Regions from separate parts of the Ornithinibacillus proteolyticus genome, predicted to be linked through region 2. Evidence: riboswitches for the same ligand, from Rfam matches in the RefSeq annotation. Region 2 holds a riboswitch; each other region holds the start of a gene.
What was found. Region 2 has a riboswitch for lysine ahead of AAIB49_RS18775 (aspartate kinase). Riboswitches for the same ligand answer to the same signal wherever they lie in the genome.
Positions count from the first base shown of each region.

Region 1 (5,511 bases), on a different contig from region 2:
CTCAACCCAACCCCTATTAACTACCTCACTTGCCTCCACAATAGAATAAAATTAGAAAAATAATCCATAATAACGCTGATACATAATCGCATGAAAGTAAGGATGATTTTGATGAAGCGAGTGGAAACGGAAAGAAAGCCACCATCCAAGCCTATATACCAATCGCATGAAAAGAAATTAGTATGGTTGTCCTTTGTCGTTGCAGCAATCATGCTGTTATCGATAATTGGCAGATTGGTAAGCGGATAAGGAGGGAAATTATTGATTAACGAGGAAGCGGTTTACTACAGTAGAATCTTAACGGAGGTCACGCTAACCTTTCATATTATTTATGCAACTCTTGGGGTCGGGGTTCCGTTAATGATTATGATTGCACATTGGGTTGGGATTAAGAAACATGATGAGCATTATATATTGTTGGCAAGGAGATGGACAAGAGGCTTTATTATTACGGTTGCCGTTGGTGTCGTTACTGGTACGGCAATTGGGTTACAGCTTTCTTTACTATGGCCGAATTTTATGGAGCTAGCTGGAAATGTTATAGCACTACCGCTTTTTATGGAAACATTTGCTTTCTTCTTTGAAGCTATATTTTTAGGAATTTATCTATACACATGGGATCGATTTGAAAATCAGCGAAAGCATTTATTGCTGTTAATTCCTGTTGCGATTGGGGCGTCATTTTCAGCTGTATTTATTACGATTGTTAATGCGTTTATGAACGCACCTCAAGGATTTGATTTGGTAAATGGAGAGATTGTGAATGCCAATCCAATCTTAGCGATGTTTAATCCAGCAATGCCGACTAAAGTTTCCCATGTGGTCGGGACTGCCTATATGACTTCTGCCTTCGTACTTGCTTCGATTGCTGCCTTTCGTTTGATAAAGGGTTCCAATCATGTTTATCACAAAAAGGCACTCCTTCTAACGATGAAGGTAGGATTTGTTTTTACTATTGCGATACTGATCACGGGAGATTTATCGGGTAAATACTTAGCAGAATACCAGCCGGAAAAATTGGCTGCTGCAGAGTGGCATTTTGAAACGAGTGAAGCTGCAGAACTTATTCTCTTAGGTATGATGAACGATGAAGGGGAAGTACAGTATGCGTTAAGAATCCCCTATGCATTAAGTATCCTTGCACATGGTTCACCAACAGCAGAAGTCATTGGGTTGGATCAATTTGCAGAAGATGAAATACCACCGCTTTATATCCACTATTTATTTAATATTATGGTTGGTGTAGGCATGCTGATGATTGCCATTTCCTTTATTTACATTTTCGGCAAGTATCGAGGCTGGTCCTTTGTGGATAAAAGGCTATTTCGCTGGTTAATCGTGTTAGGTGGACCATTAGCGATTATTGCCATCGAAGCGGGTTGGTGGCTGGCAGAGGTTGGTAGACAGCCATGGATTCTTCGTGGAATTATGCGTACACAAGAAGGAGCGACAACCAATGGAGATGTGGATATTATGCTTCTTTTATTCTGCGGGTTGTACGTAATTCTTGGGATTGGATCTATTGTTATTTTGACCAGAATGTTCCGTAAGAACCCGGTGGAAAGAGAACTAGCAGAACGAAAAGGAGATGTTCCATCATGAGTATAGACCTAGAGATTATCGGAATCGTTGTACTATGGACATTTCTCTTCGGGTATATTTTAATTGCATCGATAGACTTCGGAGCAGGATTTTTCAATGCTTATGGTCTCTTTACGAATAGACAGCATATTTTAACGAAAATCATCCAGCGTTATTTATCACCCGTTTGGGAAGTGACCAATGTATTTCTGGTTTTCTTTTTCGTTGGTGTTGTTGGATTTTTTCCGAAAACGGCATTTTATTATGGGACAACATTACTTGTACCGGTAAGTATTGCGATTGTACTTTTAGCGATTCGGGGTTCTTATTATGCATTTGAAACATACGGCTCTCGTTCCCATAAAGGCTATGCATTCATGTATGGATTATCCGGACTTCTCTTGCCTAGTGCATTATCCATTGTATTGACAATATCGGAAGGTGGTTTTGTATTGATGCAGAATGGGAATCCGGTTCTCGATTATTGGGCGTTGTTTAGTAGCCCATTGACTTGGAGTATTGTCGTGTTAAGTATTTCAAGTGTACTTTATATTTCTGCCGTATTCCTTACCTGGTATGCGAATAAAGCACAGGACAAGCCCGCAACCGCTTTACTTCGCCGCTATGCCTTAATCTGGGCATTGCCAACGATTATTACTGCTGGTGGAATTATTTATGAGCTTCGATTTCACAATCCAGAACATTATGACCGTCTTCTAGGGCTTTGGTGGATGTTTGTCATTTCAGGATTATTATTTGTGGGGACGGTGTGGCTTGTTTGGAGAAGGAAGAACTATGGGGTAGCCTTTGTTCTTCTCATTGGACAGTTTGCATTTGCCTTCTATGGGTATGGTATTTCACATTATCCGTATTTATTATATCCACATGTAACCCTGTATGACAGTTTTACGAATGAAGCGATGGCCATTGCGCTTATCATTGCATTTATTGCTGGGCTGGCTCTATTGATTCCATCGTTATATTTATTGCTTCGGCTTTTCTTGTTTAATAAGGAGTATGTCAGTGGAAAATCAAAACAGGAACATTGAGGTGATGGTTTATGGATGTATTTTTAATCTTTATTGCACCATTTCTAGTGATACTTGCTGGAATAGTGGTGGCATTTTGGTGGGTGCTACGGGACGTGGATATCGGTAAGGAAAAGTAAGAGTTGACAAATCGCTTTATTCTGGTAATATAGTGAACTATATTTCAATTTCATATTGAACCTTGTCATTCGATGAGGTAGAGGTGCGGGTAATAAGAGTAAGCAATCGGAGTATGACATCGATGAGGATTGCCTGAAAGGATTATTTGCCGAAGCGTAATGAAGGTCAAATTCATTATTGCTGGTGTGTCTTCTGAATAAGAAGCATACTGTCATGCAATTTTAGTGCATGGAGAACTACTGATCAGGATGGAGGATAACGTATTGTGTAAAGACAATGGTAGGTTATTTTCCTATTCGTTGTCTTTTTTGTTTAGTCTTGTTCGTTTGCTATACCCCAGCTAGCGGAACGTTACTCATAACAAAAGACCTCAATCATACCTCTCTCAAGTTTTCTATGCACACCCAAAAAAGTTATTTATAGAAAGGGATGTGCATCATGAGCAAAAACTCACCAAAAACACGGAAAAAATTTGAATTTCCACATAGCTTTATTATTTTATTTGGCTTAATGATTATTACAGCTATTACGACTTACTTAATTCCAGCAGGACAATATGAGCGTGTAGTAGATGAAAACGGTCGTACGATTGTAGCTGATGGAACCTATCAAACAATTGAATCTACCCCAACAGGCTTTATGCAGTTATTTGAATCGTTGCATCTAGGAATGGTTGATGCAGCGGAGATAATATTCTTTATCTTTATCGTTGGTGGTTCGTTTGGAATATTAGCTGCAACGAAATCAATCGAAGCAGCATTTGGTTCCCTTACGAAAAAACCAAATGGGAAAGAGATCTTTTTGATCCCAGTTATTATGCTATTTTTAGCGATTTGCGGTGGTTCTTGGGGAATGGCAGAAGAAGTTATTCCATTTATTTTAATTGCGGTACCACTTGCATTACGTATGGGATTTGACTCGATGACAGGTACAGCAATGATATTAGTTGGGGTATATGCTGGTTTTGGATCGGCGTTTATGAATCCATTTACTGTAGGAGTTGCCCAAGGAATTGCTGGCTTACCAACATTCTCTGGAATGGGAGTTCGTATTGTTTTCTGGCTTATCTTTGTTGCTGTAGCTATTGCTTATGTGATGATCTATGCAAGAAAAGTAAGAAAAGATCCGACTATCAGCTTAATGTATGAAGAAGATAAAAAACGTGATATTAGCCTTGATGATCAAAGTAGTCAAGGACTAACAAAGCGCCAGGTAGCAATTTTAGTTGTTCTTGCGCTGACACTAGTTGGACTTGCTGTAGGGGTTATTACACAAGGTTGGTATATTACTGAAATCGCAGCATTATTTGTCATCATGGGGATTGTTGTAGGGATTATTGCTAGATTTAGAATGAATGAGATTGCTAATGCCTTTGTAAAAGGCTGTGAAGAAATGGTACAAGGGGCATTAATTGTTGGCTTTGCATATGGTATTTTAAGAATTCTACAAGATTCTAATACGATTGATACTATTCTTTATTTTGTTTCCAATCTAGTTGCGGACTTACCTACAGCACTTGCAGCTATTGGTATGTTCGTCGTACAAAGTGTATTAAACTTTATTGTTCCTTCTGGAAGTGGACAGGCAGCAATTAGTATGCCAATTATGGCTCCACTTAGTGATTTATTAGGGGTTAGTCGCCAAACTGCAGTACTTGCGTTCCAATATGGTGATGGAATTTCGAACGTTTTCACACCGACAGCTGGTGTGCTAATGGCTTCATTAGCACTCGCGAAAATTCCTTGGATTAAATGGTTGAAATGGATTCTACCATTAGTATTAATTCAATATGCTCTAGGGGCAATATTTGTAACGGTAGCGCATTTATTTATTTGGTAAGTAGTTTTATAAGGCTACCAAGTAAGAGGGAATTGTCCGTGTGAGATTAAACTTACATGGACAGATTGTAAGATAGTAACAGGAAGAATAGCTACGTTCATCAGTGCTCGTGATGGGTTGGGATAAAGGGTTTATTCCATCCATCACCCACTTTTGGGGAGAGAGAAATAGGGCAGAATTTTATCAAAAAGGGTATAATAGATAGAACATATTTATAAACGAGTTAACCAGTAAGACATCGGAGGAATATACTATGCTAGAATCATTATTTACTAGATTAGAAGAAATTTATCCAGAGTTAGTGGAGCTTCGTCGTGATTTTCATATGTATCCAGAGCTTTCGCATCAGGAAGTGAATACGCCTAAAAAGATAGCGGCATATTTAGAAAGTCTAGGAATCGAAGTGAGAACAGAGGTCGGCGGAAGAGGTGTCGTTGGAACATTAAAGGGTGGTAAACCTGGTAAAACGATTGCGTTACGTGCGGACTTTGACGCCTTACCAATTCAAGAGGAAACCGGACTTGCCTTTCAATCTCGTGTGCCCGGTGTGATGCATGCATGTGGACATGATTTACACACTGCTTCACTACTTGGGGTTGCTAAAGTATTAAGTGAATATAAGGATCAGATTCCTGGAACAGTGAAATTCATTCATCAGTTTGCTGAAGAAGCTACCCCAGGTGGAGCAGTACCGATGATTAAGGATGGTTGTTTGGACGGTGTTGATGTCATTTATGGTGCCCATGTGATGTCTACGGAAGATTTAGGGACAGTAAGTGTGAAAGAAGGTTACTTCTCTTCTGCACAGGATGATTTTAATATTACGATTTATGGAAAAGGTGGACATGGTTCACAGCCACATCTAACGGTTGATCCACTAGTCACAGGTAGTCAACTCGTCGTTAATTTGCAACAAATCGTG
Region 1 is NZ_JBCPXV010000010.1:55,296-60,806, reverse strand. It holds gene AAIB49_RS06945 (hypothetical protein) at 112-249, shown strand; gene AAIB49_RS06940 (cytochrome ubiquinol oxidase subunit I) at 262-1,602, shown strand; gene AAIB49_RS06935 (cytochrome d ubiquinol oxidase subunit II) at 1,605-2,630, shown strand; gene cydS (cytochrome bd oxidase small subunit CydS family protein) at 2,642-2,749, shown strand; lysine riboswitch at 2,820-2,997, shown strand; gene AAIB49_RS06930 (YfcC family protein) at 3,189-4,589, shown strand; gene AAIB49_RS06925 (M20 metallopeptidase family protein) at 4,843-5,511, shown strand, end outside.
Region 1: another riboswitch for lysine. It lies ahead of AAIB49_RS06930 (YfcC family protein); the one in region 2 lies ahead of AAIB49_RS18775 (aspartate kinase).

Region 2 (5,511 bases):
TTCTGGGGCTGGTTCCTAGGCTATGCACCAATGATGGCTATTTTTATTAGTAAAATATCGCGTGGTCGTACGATAAGAGAGCTTATTATAGCTGTATCTATTATTGCTCCATTAGTTAGTAATTTCTGGTTTGCCGTTGTTGGTGGTACTGGATTATCACATGAACTAGCAAATCCTGGTTCCATTTCAACCCCATTAGATGCTGGTGGAATGCCTGCGACCGTAATGGCAATTATGGATCAACTACCAATGGGATTATGGATAGCTATTGGGTTCTTAATCGTTAGTATAGTGTTTGTATCGACTACAGTGGATTCCATTTCCTATACAGTAGCCGTAACCTTACAAGGTACAGATCAACCACAAAAGTGGATGAGAGTCTTTTGGGTCGTTTTATTCGGTATATTATCCGTCGTACTACTCACAATTGGGGAAGGTAGTATACAAGCATTACAAAACTTTATCGTTGTAACAGCAGTACCTGTATCGATATTGCTCCTTCCACCACTATGGAGTGCACCAAAAATTGTAAAGCAGATGGCAAAAGAACAACATATAGTACCTTCAGTTGAATCTACAAAGACGTGAAGGTAGAAGTTGTAAAATAAGAACTTTATAGACGAATATGTCTTACCATAACATTATTAATAAGTGAACACTAAAAGAGATTGGGCCAGAATGAAAGGCTCTATATGGAAAACCGAACTATAAACGATACTAGCTCCGGAAATATACCTAGACTCCTTTGAGAGGATAGGACACGCATGAGGCCAGGCCCCTCATGAAGTTGTCGCACTTGTACTAGAAGTGACAGCGAACTATATTCCTAAAGTGAAGTATGTGAACGATGTTCGGTTTTTCCTTTGATTAGAACCTTTTGTCCCAGCCTCTTACCTCTTAAATAGGAAAGCAAGAACCCCTAGATGAAATCCACTAGCATGCACCGCTAAAAAACTATAGATCAAAGCTTTTGCACAAAAGTAGTACTGCTTTTTCCCCATTTTCGATATCTAAAACATAAGAAATGCTGATTTCTGATGTCGTGACCTGATAAAATGGAATATCGGATTCAATTAATGTACGAAAGACTTTGGAGGCAACCCCCGTCATGTCACGCATTCCTGAACCAATAACGGATACTTTAGCAAATTGGTTTTCTATTTTGAAATAGAGCTCAGGATAGTCTTCTTTTAGATGGGAGAAGATTTTCTGGATTTGATATTCTTCCGTGTCTTTCATCGTAAAGGATAATTGTAATCCTTCATTGTTCGTGATCTGTGAGATCATATCGACATTAACTTCCTCTTGCTCCAAATGGATGAATACTCTATCAAGTAGGTGTATATCATTCTCAGGATAGTTCAATGTCACATGAATCATATCCTGATCAATCGCAACACCTGTGACCGCTTTTTTCTCTATCATTTCTACCGTTGACATAACCCAAGTTCCTTTCTCATCTGACAGTGTTTTACCTAAGTAAATAGGAATATTGAAATTCTTTGCTATTTCTACGCTTCGAGATACGAGAACACCTGAACCAAGCGCACTCATCTCCATCATTTCCTCATATGAAACTACTTGTAACCGTTTAGCATTAGGATAGATTCGCGGGTCGGTACTATAAACCCCAGCCACATCTGTATAGATTTCGCATGGGCATTGAATTGCTGCTGCAAGTGCTACCGCTGTCGTATCAGATCCTCCACGGCCAAGTGTAGTAATTTCATTGTCCGTATTAAATCCTTGGAAACCAGCGACGATAAGAACATCATATGTTTCAAAGAGTTGCTCAAAAAGCTTAGTATTAATCTTTGAAATCTTGCTCTTTAAATGATGGCCAACTGTTTCGATACCAGCTTGGTAACCTGTAAGAGGCTTAGATTTTACTCCTAGATCATTTAGAATAATAGATAGATAGGAGATGGTCTGCTGTTCACCGGTTGTTAGGAGGACAGCCAAATCCTGTTCGTTAGGTGATTGAGTAATCATACTCACCTGTTCCAATAGTTCATCTGTTGTCTTCCCCATTGCACTAACGACTACTACTAGCTGTTCTCCCTGTCTCACGCGGTCCTTCAAGTAGCCTGCTATACCTTTAATTTTCTCTAGACTACTAACACTCGTACCGCCAAATTTAAGTACATTTCGTTTCATAATCTTCCTTCTTTCTACGGATGCTGCTACCTCCAAGATGGTCAGAAATTGGGCATAGTATTATCCCAACAACAAAAAAACAAGCCGAGTATTCCGACTTGTTTCATGATCTGTCCTATGTACAAGTGGAAGCACTCCATTATTCAAAGAATAATGACAGACTGCATACTCTTAATATACAATCCAACAGAGACCTGTCTGCAAACAGAGCTCTATTTCGGCAAAGGCCCCTTTCGCTTACTACAATTTGCAGATTTATATAGTAAGTTACTGATGACATTCGCACCTCATCCAGTTAGTATTCAATTAATATTGTAAGTATATGAAAATTTCGCCGAATTGTAAACCAATAGCTTAAAAGTTTATCAAACTATTTTTAGATAATAGCCTATTTCTCAATATCCCTTCTTTTTCCATAGCGTTTTGTAACGAAAAAAGCATTGCCTCTAATGAAGCAATGCTTTTTAAAAATGATTAAGGATGATATTCTAATGGTCCACCTGGTCCAAGTGGTAGTCCTAATAGCATCCAGACAATAAGCATAATCATCCAGCTAATTAGGAAGAATATAGAATATGGAACCATTGTGGAAATTAACGTACCAATACCCATTTTTTTATCATATTTCTGTGCAAATGCGATAATTATTGCAAAATAAGTCATCAATGGTGAAATGATATTCGTAGAAGAGTCTGCAATACGATATGCCATTTGTGTTAACTCTGGTGAATACCCAAGCTGCATCATAATTGGTACAAAGACCGGTGCCATCATCGCCCATTTTGCAGAAGCACTTCCGATAAACAAATTAATAAATGCGGTAATCAAAATAAATAGAATAAGTAACGGAATACCAGTTAAATTAACACTCCCTAGAAAATCCGCACCATAAACACCTATAACTAGTCCGATATTTGTTTCATTAAAGTATGCTACAAACTGTCCCGCTGTAAATGCCAACACAATAAATGTTCCCATAGATGCCATGGTATCTGACATTTGGCTAGCAACATCCTTATCGCTTCGAATGGATTTGGTAACAATTCCATATGTTATACCAGGAATAAAAAATAGTATAGCAATAATTGGTACTAATGAACTCATAAATGGCGATCGAATTATTTGTTCCATTGCATCGCCCTCTAAACCGCGCATCGGTGCGTTTGGTGGAACTACAAGCAACATCGCAAGTACGATACCGATTACCACTGTAATACTAGCCCAGATTAGACCTTTTTTCTCAATTGCTTGAAGACCTTCCAATTCTTCTTTTTGATCACCTTTATAGGCGCCAAGTCGTGGTTCTACAATTCGTTCTGTAACCCACGCACCGACAAATGTTAATACGAATACCGAAACAGAAATAAACAACCAGTTCATTGCTATGTTCATTGTCTCTGCATATGCTGGGTCAATTATTGCAGCTGCTGCAATCGTCAGCTCCCCTAACATCGCATCCGTACCAGATAATAATAGATTAGCACTAAATCCTCCAGAAACACCAGCAAATGCGGCCGCCAGACCAGCTAGTGGGTGCCTACCAATTGCAGCAAAAATAAGTGCTCCTAGTGGTGGTAATACAACATACCCTGCATCAGATGCCACACTAGACATAATACCAGCAAAGACTAATCCTAACGTTATGAATCGATTAGGTACTGATAATACAAATCCTCTAAGAAGTGCGCTTATAAGCCCTGTACGCTCCGCCACTCCTATTCCTAACATCGTCAGTAGGACAACACCCAATGGAGCAAAGCCGATAAAGTTATCTGTCATACTTGTGAATATATATTGTATTCCCTCAGCACTTAAAAGGTTTTTGATTTCTACTGTCGTTCCTTCTTCACCAGGGTGTTCAACACTAATACCTAATGGTTGTAAAGCCGCCGAAAGCAGAATAACAAAAAGTGCCAAAATTGCAAACAATGTTGCTGGATGGGGCAGTTTATTCCCAACTAGTTCAATCCTATCTAAAGAGCTTTGAAATAGCCCCTTTCTTTTTTTCGCCATAAAAAATAGTCCTCCTAAATGCTAATTCTGTTGTTGTAAATTAAACTCATTTCTGAAAATTCAGATTAATAAGCAGGGTGAACACATTCTATCATTTCATAAAATAAATGCACAAATGACATAATAACAGGTTCTAGCCTATTTTTCAAATTAATATTAAATGGTTTCCACTAATTAACAATTCTTAAACTATTCACCTTTTAGATGAGTACTTTACTTTTTATTATTCTTCGTCGGTATCCTCTACAAAGCCGGAAATATAGTCATCAATTTCAAATTCTGCACCTATGTTAAGTGCAAATTGCATTACTTCTAACTCCAAGACATATCCAGGAGAAAGCCCTTCTTCTACATAAACAACTGCTTTTAACTTAGGTTCTATTTGAAATTCTCTTATTAATTCGTTAATAATGTCCACTTTATCTTTAAAGACATGAACTACTTCTTTCATTAACTTTTCGAAATCGTAGGTTTCAACTATACCTGTACTGTATACCCATTCGGTAAATGTGTGTTGTCTTTTTATCTTAGGATTGTTTATGTTTACCCACTCACCTAATTTTATCGTTTCCGTGGGGTTAATTCCTAACCTTTCTGTTACTATTGAAAGTGGAAAATCCCATTCAGGCTCTGTACTTGAAAGGGAAAAATAAATCTCAATTGATGTATCTTTAAACATATGAACCACCCCTAAAATTCTATAGGCTTAGCGCTACTACTACGTGTCTAATTAATTTCCAACCTGTATCATATAATTTTTTCTTTTCTTTTATAATGGTCTGCCCCTATCCCGTTGTTATCCTATATTCGACAAAATTTTCAAATCTCCTTCTTTAATTAATAAGGGAAAGGGATGGTAAAAAGTGCTATTATACTCGAAAATACTTTCCTACTTTCCTAAAAAAATAACCCTCATCAAATGAAGGTTAATCAATCTGCAAATCTATAACGTCTTGTAACTATTGTCTTAGCATCGTCACGAAAAAAAAGTACTTATTGTAAATGTTTAGGTATATCATCAGCTTTGTATTTTAAGGTTTCAGTGAAAATATTATCTGGTGATTGATTATTGGTTTCTACTTGTTGTCCGTTTTGAATGAACTTAATCAGGTTTTGAATATCTTCTTTTGTGGCAGGCTGTTTTTCCAGTTTTAAAGTGTATCCTAATTGTCCATTAGATTCTAATGTAGCATATTGAACATCACCAATATTAGAAATCCCTGCGTTCCGTAGTCGTTCTTCTAGTTTATCAACAGTTAATCTATGTTTTTTTAAATTGTTTTCCATTAACTTACCATCTTCAATAACAGGTGCAGCTTTACCAGATAGCGCTGTTTCTGC
Region 2 is NZ_JBCPXV010000074.1:1,325-6,835, reverse strand. It holds gene AAIB49_RS18780 (BCCT family transporter) at 1-588, shown strand, start outside; gene AAIB49_RS18775 (aspartate kinase) at 955-2,157, opposite strand; lysine riboswitch at 2,279-2,456, opposite strand; gene AAIB49_RS18770 (AbgT family transporter) at 2,632-4,170, opposite strand; gene AAIB49_RS18765 (DUF4279 domain-containing protein) at 4,394-4,849, opposite strand; gene AAIB49_RS18760 (DUF421 domain-containing protein) at 5,164-5,511, opposite strand, start outside.

Region 3 (5,511 bases), on a different contig from region 2:
GTAGCAAGCTCAAGAGGGCAACCGTCCATCTAAAGCCTTTCTTTGCTTTAGTAAGTTCTTTCGATTTTACTTCTTGCTTTATTGCGTATATCCATGCTTGAACATGTTTGTTGTAATCATTATGATTCGATTCATCCTCTAAAAATGTTTGCAGTTCTTTAAATCTAAATGTTTTTCCATTACCAATCGTATCAAATAAAAAGTTGATTAACATGTACTCATGGTCATACTCGGTATAACGATCGACTAACAAGAACGTTTCTTGATTTTTTGTTCGCACATAACCTTTCCGAACTAATTCTAATAAAGATGACGTTAGTAACTGGTCTTTCGGTGTGAATGAATTAGTATAATAGATTGTTGCTGGTATGCTCATGTTAAGCTTAGGTATCGTTAACTCCTCTTTTATACGGCGTTGCACATCATGTTTTAGCTCCATTTTTTGCCGTATGCTGACGAAGAGCAATAGAACAAGAAATAGTCCAAAGCCACCAACTATATAAGGAGCGATACGATTTAACCATGCTTTCCTATCCTGGAACGCGGCTAGCTTAGCTTCATTATCTGCTATTTGTTCCAGAATCGAATCTTTCATCATTTTTTCACTGGTTAATGGAGCAGCACCAAAAAGTGTCTCATCATATACTACTTGAATGTCCCCATTCTTCCCATCTTCCACATAACCTAATGAAAATACGGCACCACCATCCGCTGTTACTTCTGCTGTATCATATGCTTCATCATAACCATAAGCCGTAACCTGAACCGCCCTAGCAGGTGGATGTACATAAATCGTCATGTTCTCATATACCGATTCATTACTACTATCAAAAAATGGCCAGTAGAACTGGGCAACATCCTGATACACCTCTACCCCATTCATAATCGTATAACCGAGTTCTATCGTTACCGTTTCTTCATTACCTTTTCGATAGATTTTATATTCGCTATCCTCTTTTTCTACCTTCAATGGCGATCCAGCTTCACTTGCTACAAAATCTTCAATAGCGTTACCTTTCTTCGGAATTATCGTGCGAGTAATACCATTAAATTCACCTTCAAAATCATACGTGAACCTTTCTTTTACCGCAACATCCCCGCTTTCCATTAAATAGGCATCTATCTGAACATCCTTAATAACATAATCCACTTCGGCAAATGCTGGCTCTACAAAAATGAAAAAGGTAAATAGGAAAATGACCGTAACGATCAGTTTTTTCATAAAAAGCAACTCCTTTAGTTTATATACGGATGTTGGATGGATTTGGTTTCAGGTATGTTAGATAGAGGTGTACATCTAATTGCAATTATACGAATTGAATTGGAGTTGTAAAACAAGCCCTACCAGCTACCAATATAGTAGAATGCTAACATACTCCCGCTTGCATACAATCCAATACCCTGATGATTCCAAATACTTGCAAACATACCAAATTATCTAGTATAGTATAATTTGTTGAAAAATTTAATAATACCTTACCAGGTCGGTGAGGTAGAGGCGCGAACATTATGAGTAATCAATCGGAGTATGACATCGATGATGATTGTGGAAAGGAATGCTCGCCGAAGCGTAATAAGGGTCAATCTTATTATTGCTGGGATGTCTTTGAATAAGAGGCATACTGTCATGCAGGTCTGCATGGAGAACTACTGATCGAATGGAAGATGCCATATTGGAAACAATGATAGGTTATTTTCTGTCATTGTTTTTTTGTGTCTTTTTTTCTATCTCCATTTTTAAGACAGGCTACTTTTTAGGCATTGGAGGTAAGGTAAATGAATAAACTAGCTCAACGAGAATAGTCGACAAAAGCGCACTTGATTTACTGTGCGAATTATAAAAGGCTACATACATCGTTACAAAGCAAGTTCATAAAAAAGGAGAAAAAACTATGAAACTATCAACTTGGAAAGCGATTCTACTGCTTGTGTTATCATTTACTGTCGTTTTAGGCGGCATCATATATCTTGGAACCCCTACCACTATTACACTCATTACAGCTGGGGTAGTCGTGATCACCTTATCACTTATCTGGGGAATATCCTGGGAAAAGATAGAAGAAGACTTAATTGAAACCATTAAATCGATGCTTCCAGCTATTTTGATACTGCTAGCTGTGGGGATGTTAATCGGTGCTTGGATGCTGTCTGGAACCATTCCATTAATTGTCTATTATGGCTTGGTAAGCATTGACCCGTCCTTTTTCTTAATTATTACTGCACTTGTCTGTTCGTTTATGTCTATTATGGCAGGAACTTCCTGGGGAACCATTGGTACAGTAGGGGTTGCCTTAATGGGTGTGTCGCTAGGTCTTGGTATTCCGGTACATTACACGGCTGGAGCTGTTGTAGTTGGGGCATTCTTTGGAGATAAACTCTCTCCCTTATCTGACACCACGATTATGGCACCAACCATGGCTGGGGTGAAGCTTGTTGACCATATTAAACATATGCTCTGGACAACGATTCCAGGTTATCTTATCTCATTAGTCCTTTATTTGATTCTAGGCTTCCAATTCGGTGGGCAAATCGAGAATAGCGAGAATGTGAATCTGATTCTATCCACGTTGAGCGAGAATTTTAATCTCAACCCGATATTAATTATTCCACCACTACTTGTCTTACTCTTAATTTATTTTAAAAAGCCAACACTCCCTGTATTCGGTGTAGGTATTATTGCTGGATGTATATTGGCGGTTATTTTCCAAGGAAGAGATGTTTTGGAAGTATTTTCAGCATTAAATAATGGGTACTCTCAAGCAACAAACATACCAATCGTGGATGAGATTGTACAACGAGGCGGAATGTCGAGTATGTTGGGTACCGTTGCTTTGCTTATTAGTGCTGCGGTATTTGGATCCCCATTAAAATCAGCCGGAGTTGTTCATATTCTTTTAGACAAAATTGTCGCACTAGCTAAAAGCGGTAAGGCTATGATGAGCTCTAGTTTAGCTCTACACGGTATTCTATTCACCATTACCGGAAGTTATTATGTGACATACGCTGTCATCGGTCCAATCATAAGCCCACTATATGACAAATTTGGTCTACATCGTAAAAACTGGTCTCGTACGATGGAGGATACTGGAACCGCTCTAGCTCCACTCATCCCATGGGGCGTTACAGGAGCATTTGTAGCGGAAACACTACAAGTATCAACTGGAGAATTCTTCCTTTATGCTCCGATGACTTATCTTGGAATAATCTTTGCTTTGATTTATATCTTTAGTGGAATTGGCATTACGAAGGTGCAAGGGAATAAGGGGGAATAGTAACCTAGTGAAGAACCGTGATTAGTGGTTTATCACGTTATAGTGGCGAGGGATTGTTCCTCCCTTTATATAAAATTGGAATTAAAACGATTTGTCTCAACCACACTAAAATTATACCGTAAAACTCATCATCACCGGATAAATCCCATTCAATTCCAAGGGTAATATTCATATTTAAGAACTAACCCTGGAGTGTATTTAAACTTACACACTTTATTTGACACCGCCTTTGCTTACTACTTTATTTTGGGTATAGAGGATTTCTCTGTACCCTTTTTTTCGCTTTCCTCCCTCATTTAGGGTACTGGAGTGCTCTCTCTATTACCTTTTTCTAACCCTTTCCTCATGTAGGGAATTGAGGCATTCTATCTATTACCTTTTTCTGCTTTCAGTCGTCATTTAGGACCCTGACGCACTCACTCTGTTATCTTATTCCGTTTCCCTCCCTCATTCTATTAAAAAACTTCCATCTTTAAAGGATAGTACCTCAATAGATGGAAGTTTATTCTTATGCTTGATTTTTTTCACGCTGTCTTAACTCAACACGGCGGATTTTACCTGATGATGTCTTCGGTAGTTCATCAATAAATTCAATTTCCCTTGGATATTTATATGGAGCAGTTAATTGTTTCACATGATCCTGCAATTCTTTCACTAACTTCTCCCCTTTATTTACCACGTTACTTTGTAGAACAACGTATGCCTTCACGATATTTCCACGAATTTCATCTGGACTAGCGATGACAGCACATTCTTTTACCGCTGAATGTTTGACCAAAGCATCTTCTACTTCAAAGGGACCGATTGTATAGCCTGAGCTAATGATAATATCGTCATTTCTACCTTCAAACCAGAAATATCCTTCCTCATCTAATGAAGCTTGGTCACCTGTAATATAGAAGTTACCACGACGGGTTTTCCTCGTACGGTCCTCATCCTTGTAATACCCTTTAAATAGTGCTGGGGTATCTAGTGGAATTGCTATGTCGCCAACTTCTCCAACTTTGACAGGATTTCCGTCCTCGTCAATTAATTGTACATTATTTCCTGGAGTTGGTTTCCCCATTGAGCCCGCTTTTACTTTCATACCTTTTAAAAATCCTAATAATAATGTATTTTCCGTTTGACCATAGCCATCTCTAACCGTAATATTAAAATGCTTTTCAAATTGGTCGATAACTTCACGATTTAAAGGTTCTCCAGCGGAAACAGCACTGTGGACTGCTGATAAATCATGGTCCTGTAGATTATCTAGTTTCGCCATGAGACGATATTCAGTTGGTGTACAACAAAATACATTGATTTTATTAGTCTCTATTAATGATAGATATTTCTTTGGTTCAAATTTTCCGCTATATACAAACCCGGTGGCACCCGTTCCTAATACAGATAAAAATGGACTCCATACCCATTTTTGCCAGCCTGGAGCTGCCGTCGCCCAAACGGTATCACCATCATGGATTCCAAGCCAATGTACTGGTGCAGAACTCATATGGGCATAGCCCCAAGCATGGGTATGCATAACCGCCTTTGGATTACTCGTTGTACCTGATGTATATGGTAAAAATGCAAGATCATCTCTGGATGTTGGAACGATATCCAATTGATCGGATACAGAAGTCTTTAGACTATCTATATGATTCCATCCATCAATAGAATTACCTATAGTAAATTTCGTAAGCTCCTCATACTGGTCAATCGCCCTAAATTCGTCCGTATAATCTGAATGGCATACGACTCCGCTTACTTCTCCATGCGAAATTCGATACTGCAAATCTTTTGTTCGCAACATCTCTGAACTAGGGATAATGATAATGCCAGTTTTTAATGCTGCAATATATACTTCATATGTTTCAATGAGACGGGGCAGCATAACTAGTAATCTATCTCCCTTTTTAAGACCTTGTTCCTTAAATATATTTCCGATCTTATTCGCATTTTTAATTAAGTTTTGATAGGTTATTTTTCGTTGGTCCCCCTGCTCGTCTTCCAAAATTACGGCAACACGGTTAGGTTCAGTAGCATATTTTTCAAATTCCATCACGATATTATAATTTTCCGGTGCAATTAAATCTTCTCTATTCAACAACATCACCTCATTTTTAGTACTAGATGCTAATATCCAATCATTATATCAGATTCTATGTCGTTAAGTAAGCAATGCAACTTTTGTGATTAGATCATCGATAGGCATCAACGTGCTTTAAGTAAAGCATGAGAACCACCGTAAAGGTACTAA
Region 3 is NZ_JBCPXV010000018.1:63,959-69,469, reverse strand. It holds gene AAIB49_RS10285 (DUF2207 domain-containing protein) at 1-1,222, opposite strand, end outside; lysine riboswitch at 1,486-1,658, shown strand; gene nhaC (Na+/H+ antiporter NhaC) at 1,893-3,272, shown strand; gene mbcS (acyl-CoA synthetase MbcS) at 3,781-5,358, opposite strand.
Region 3: another riboswitch for lysine. It lies ahead of nhaC (Na+/H+ antiporter NhaC); the one in region 2 lies ahead of AAIB49_RS18775 (aspartate kinase).

Region 4 (5,511 bases), on a different contig from region 2:
CAAAATAAACCCAGCTCTTGTCCCCCATTGAGAACGTGTTTCCATTCAAAGACCTCCTCATGTTATTTTTTTCTCATTACACTATGTAAAGTGTTAATAAGTCAGGTGAATAGCTATTCTAGCCATTTCAGTTGTGTTAGTTTTCTGAAATTACTGAACTTGTCTGTATTATAACGGTACTTTTTACTTATGTCAAAGTATTTTTTAAATTTTTTGTTTATTGAAAATTTGGGAATTTATGGATAAAAAAAGAGTTTAACTCTACCGTAAATAACACCACAAGGTAGAGTAAATCTACCATGTGACATTATTAAAGATAGTGTTAAACTCTAGATTATTTCTCGATTACATTATACTTACTGCTTCTTATTAAGTGTATAGACGATTAATCCTATTAGAATAATGATACCAATCGTAGCTAATAGTCCTACTAAAAGACTACCTGTTACCCCAATTAAGATATAACCGATAATGGAAGCGACCGCTACAATACATGCGTATGGTAGTTGCGTAATCACGTGATCAATATGATTAGCGCCTGCTCCAGTTGAAGAAAGAACCGTTGTATCCGATATTGGTGAAACATGATCTCCAAATACTGCCCCAGCCAGCACTGCAGCTAATGATGGGATAATTAACTCCGGATCTGCAATTGCCATGACATTAGCGGCGATTGGCAGCATAATTCCGAATGTTCCCCAAGAAGTACCAGTGGACAACGCCATCAGACCTGAAATAACAAAGAAAATGACTGGTAAAATACTAGGACTAATATTAGCATTTTCAGCTACTGCTGCTAGATATTCACCTGTTTCTAAAGTAGAAATAATCGAACCAATCATCCACGCTAATAATAGAATATAGATAGCTGGAAGCATTGCTTTAATACCTTCTACTAATACAATCCCCGTCTTCGTCTCTTGTTTTCCCTGCCCTAAATATAATAGACAGGCAACGAGTACTGCAGCAATACCACCAATAAATAAGGAGAAGTTAACATTCGTATTCTCAAAAATAGAAAGTATTGTGACCGTGTCACCACTTGCTCTTGCTCCAGTGATTATCATGGAGCTTATCGTCGTAATTAATAAAACAATGATCGGAATTATTAAATGATAAACGCTTCCCTTTGCACTTGGCTTGAATGCATTCGTTAAATCTCCTGGAACAGTTTTTCCTTTAGGAATAACTTCACCAGTTGTTATGGCATGATTTTCATGCTTTTTCATTGGTCCAATATTTAAGTTAAAGAAGGCCGTTATAAAAACAAGTAATAATGCGCCAATTGCATAGAGATTATATGGAATCATTCTTATAAATGCCTCTAATGGCTGTAATCCTGTCATTACTACTAATCCACCAACAACTCCAATGAGATAAGCTCCCCAGCTAGAAATCGGTGATATAACCGTGATTGGTGCTGAAGTTGAATCGATATAGTATGCTAGCTTTGCACGTGAAATATTATGTCTATCTGTTAAAGGTCTTGCAATCTGTCCTACAGCTAAGGCATTAAAATAATCATCGATAAATATAATAATACCTAAAATCGGAGCCATAAGCTGTGCCCCTCTTCGTGTCTTAATTCTAGCCACCATCCAATTACCGAAGGCTCTGCTGCCTCCTGACGCTTGCAGTAAAGCAGTCATCATTCCTAATAAAAGTAAGAATCCGATTAACTGAAGGCCGCCAGTATTAAGTGCTCCATCTGAGATGAATATCCCATAAAATGCACCCCAGATTTCCTTTATACTACCCCACACATAAAAATCGTGAATCAATAATGCACCTACTGCAATTCCTACTCCTAATGACAAGAGTACCTTTCTTGTTAATAAAACTAAAACAAGCATAATAATTGCGGGAATAAGAGAATAAATTGTTCCTTCCATATTACTACCTCCATTGATGTAATTAGTATGTGCTGTGTGACCATGGAGATACGCTTGTCAAAATTTCTTTTTCTACACAAAAAAGCAATGATAGAAAATAACCTATCATTGCTTATGCATATACGTTATCCTCCATTTCGATCTGTAGTTCTCCATGCCCATTTCCAGCATGACAGTGTGCCTCTTATTCAAAGACACCCCAGCAATAATAAGTTCGACCCTTATTACGCTTCGGCAAACGAGCCTTTCATCAATAATCATCGTTGTCATTCTCCTATTGATTACTCATCTTGTTCGCACCTCTACCTCACCGATCTGATAAGGTTTATTATGAAATTATGAATATACTATACTATGATTTTAATCATCTTGCAAGTCTTCTTTCGGAACTGCGATAGATGGATTCCCACTTGTACCTCCAAAAAATTCTGGTACTTCACCCATTACTAAGTTTTTGTCAATCAATATTCTAGTACTTACTTTTGTCACTTCCGTTGTAAATGGTATAACAATTTGGACATCTGCCTCTACCTGAACATAGAGTGAAACAAAGACATTATTAATCCCTAATTGTTCTTTTTCCTCTATTAATTCTGTCTCAACACTACCTACTAGCTCTAAATTTACCGGTAATCTTGGACCTAAATTAGCTAATATAGAATTCCCAGTTGCTTGGCCTATTGGTATTTCGATTACGGTCGGATCACGGTCAACAAGTTCTTCCACCGTATCCCCATACACGTCTGGTTCTCCAAGAGGGTCGCTATATTGGGGAGGAGTTCCTCGATTCATACTATGAAAAAACTCTTCCACACGGTCAGTTGCTGCTCGATTGATTTTATTAACAACAGAGGAATCCCAACCAACTATCGATATATAACCAGCCTCATTTGTTTCTGTTATCGCTACATCTTCAAACGTATATTCTTCCGCAAACTTAACTGCAGAATTAATACCTCTAGTGGCAAATTCCCTTGTTTTTGTCTCGGCAACTTCCATGATGGTCGGGGTTATTTTCTTATCTATAAATTCTAAGCTAAAATACGTTATCACAATAACTAATATAAATGAAATCATTAATATATATCGCGATGGAGGTGTTGTTCTTCCACCTTTAAAACCGATTCGATGCCTTCTCATAAAAATACCTCCTCAGTACAAATTCTATGCTTGTTCTAAGGAGGGTAGGACTAAATTTTTAGATTAGATTACATTTCGTAATCATGATATTCAATTGTTTTGATAAATCAATCATATATGGTTCAACCTCTCGTTCCTCTTCTTTCAAAATTCTAATGATAGGTCGATCACAAATATGTTTGTTCTGATGAACGACAACACCTTGTCGTTTATCATTTAATTCAACTGAAATTCCATTAGGATAAACAGCCACACTGTTTTTGAAAGCCTCAATAATTCGAATATCAAATTGATTAATAGCACTACTATATAGAAGCTCAAGCCCCTCATGAGGAAGCATGGCTTTACGATATACCCGATTACTTGTAACTGCGTCAAAGACATCTGCTGCACCAATAATTTGGGCAAACAAATGAATTTCATTGCCTTTTAATCCACGTGGATATCCACTACCATCTATTCTTTCATGGTGCTGGTATGCACAATGTGCTACAACAGCGGAATAATTATAATTCTTCCTTAATAGCTCATACCCGAGCGTAGTATGGGTTTTCATGATAGCAAACTCTTCATCTGTAAGTCGTTCTGGCTTTTGGACAATATCAGGATCAATGAACACCTTTCCAATATCGTGAAGCATTGCCCCTTTACCAAGTTCACTTAACTCTTTTGCATTTAACTTTAACTCAGCACCAATTGCTAAGGAATAAATAGTAACATTTAAAGAATGTTGGAAAACATAGTCATCCGTTAGATATATATCCGTTAACAGTGTGATCGATTCATCATGACTATCTATTTCAGCCATAATTCTACCAATTATATCCGTTAGATTCTTTCCCTCTTCATCTAACACAGAGGAATTTTTGTTTAGTTTATGTGCTTGAATACTATCAAAGAGCCTTTTCATGGAAGATGTAGCATCCTGCCGAAGTCGTTCCGATATTACTGGTTCAATTACAATATCTTTTGTTTTCTCATCTTCAATATAAACATATGTAATCCCTTGTTGCCCTAACCGCTCAATAAGCCTCTTTGTAAGTGGGACTCCATTATGGAGTAAAATGGTGCCATTATCACGATATATCGTTTGTCCCAGAATATCTCCTGGTTGAGCTGATGCTGTAGCGACTAATCTCATTCATGTACTCCTAACCAGCCTTTGATAAAAGCGGCATTTTTCGACATTATTATAACCATATAGTATCAAATCTGCTATGAAAAAGCTATCTTAAGAAAGAACATCTGTCTACGGTTTCCTCGATATTTTACCAACAAAAAATGCCTCACAACGGAGACATTTTACGCTATTCGTTTCAAGGCCTCTTTTCCACTCATTCCTACTTCCCAGCCAAATTGCTCTTTTGAAGCTTCAGTAACTTTTTCAAGAGGTGCCTCTAATAAATCTTCAATGGTACGTACTCCTACCGCTCTCGCAGCAATCACTTGACGATCTTTTAATTTTTCACTTAATAAATCCACATCCAGTGCTCCACACATGATATACCCAATTTCATTGGTTATCATTAACAGATTTGTTTTAGGAAGTTCCACCTTAATTGCAGTGAACATAATCCCGTTTACTTCAAGAGGATTAATCGTAATCATAATCCATGACGCCTCCTTTGCATGCTCCCTATATTACTATGCAAATAGGAGGTCATGTGTCACGACTTTATCCTCGGCGGACATGGGGAGAGATGTGTCTGATTACGGTTCTCATGTGACCTTGCGTGGGATAGATGTGCCCATTTTCGGTTTACTTGCGACCTTGCTCGGGGGAGATGCACCCGATTTCGGTTCTCATGCACCCTTGCGTGGGATAGATGTGCCCATTTTCGGTTTACTTGCGACCTTACGTGGGGGAGATGCACCCGATTTCGGTTCTCATGCGCCCTTGCGTGAGGTAGTTGAGCCCTTTTCCGGTGTACATGCGCCCTTGTTCGGGGGAGATGTGCCCGATTTCGGTTCTCATGTGACCTTGCGCAAGGTAGATGAGCCCTATCCCTGCACACATGCGCCCTTGCGTGGGGAAGATGTGCCCTTTTCCGATTCACTTGCTCCCTTGCTCGGAGAAGATGCGCCCGATTTCGGTTCTCATGCGCCCAAACGCGAACAAGATGCACCATACCCTAGCCCGGTTTAACTATCCAAAATGCTCCATAAGTGTGTCTCTTAAATAATCTCTCATAAACTTTGGTAGCATATAGGATTTCTTATCTGATTTCGCAACTTCAGGTAATAATCGACCAAATGTAAAGGTGTCAGCTACTACCACACTAAATTTTCGTTCAATATCTACTGGTTCCTCTCCCATGAGCACTTGGACTACATATTCCTGTCCATTTTGATGAAAGTCCGTCTCAACCTCTACCCCAGAGAAAACCATTCTTCCTAATACTTTCCCCCGGAAGCCAAATCCTTTTAAGGGAAACTCCATAAACTCTCTTGTAAGGGATGCTCGGACAACTTCAAGCAG
Region 4 is NZ_JBCPXV010000008.1:40,855-46,365, forward strand. It holds gene AAIB49_RS05825 (sodium-dependent transporter) at 1-45, opposite strand, end outside; gene AAIB49_RS05830 (Na+/H+ antiporter NhaC family protein) at 357-1,892, opposite strand; lysine riboswitch at 2,030-2,205, opposite strand; gene yunB (sporulation protein YunB) at 2,253-3,032, opposite strand; gene AAIB49_RS05840 (HD-GYP domain-containing protein) at 3,091-4,173, opposite strand; gene AAIB49_RS05845 (YunC family protein) at 4,335-4,640, opposite strand; gene AAIB49_RS05850 (hypothetical protein) at 4,735-5,178, shown strand; gene AAIB49_RS05855 (bifunctional metallophosphatase/5'-nucleotidase) at 5,179-5,511, opposite strand, start outside.
Region 4: another riboswitch for lysine. It lies ahead of AAIB49_RS05830 (Na+/H+ antiporter NhaC family protein); the one in region 2 lies ahead of AAIB49_RS18775 (aspartate kinase).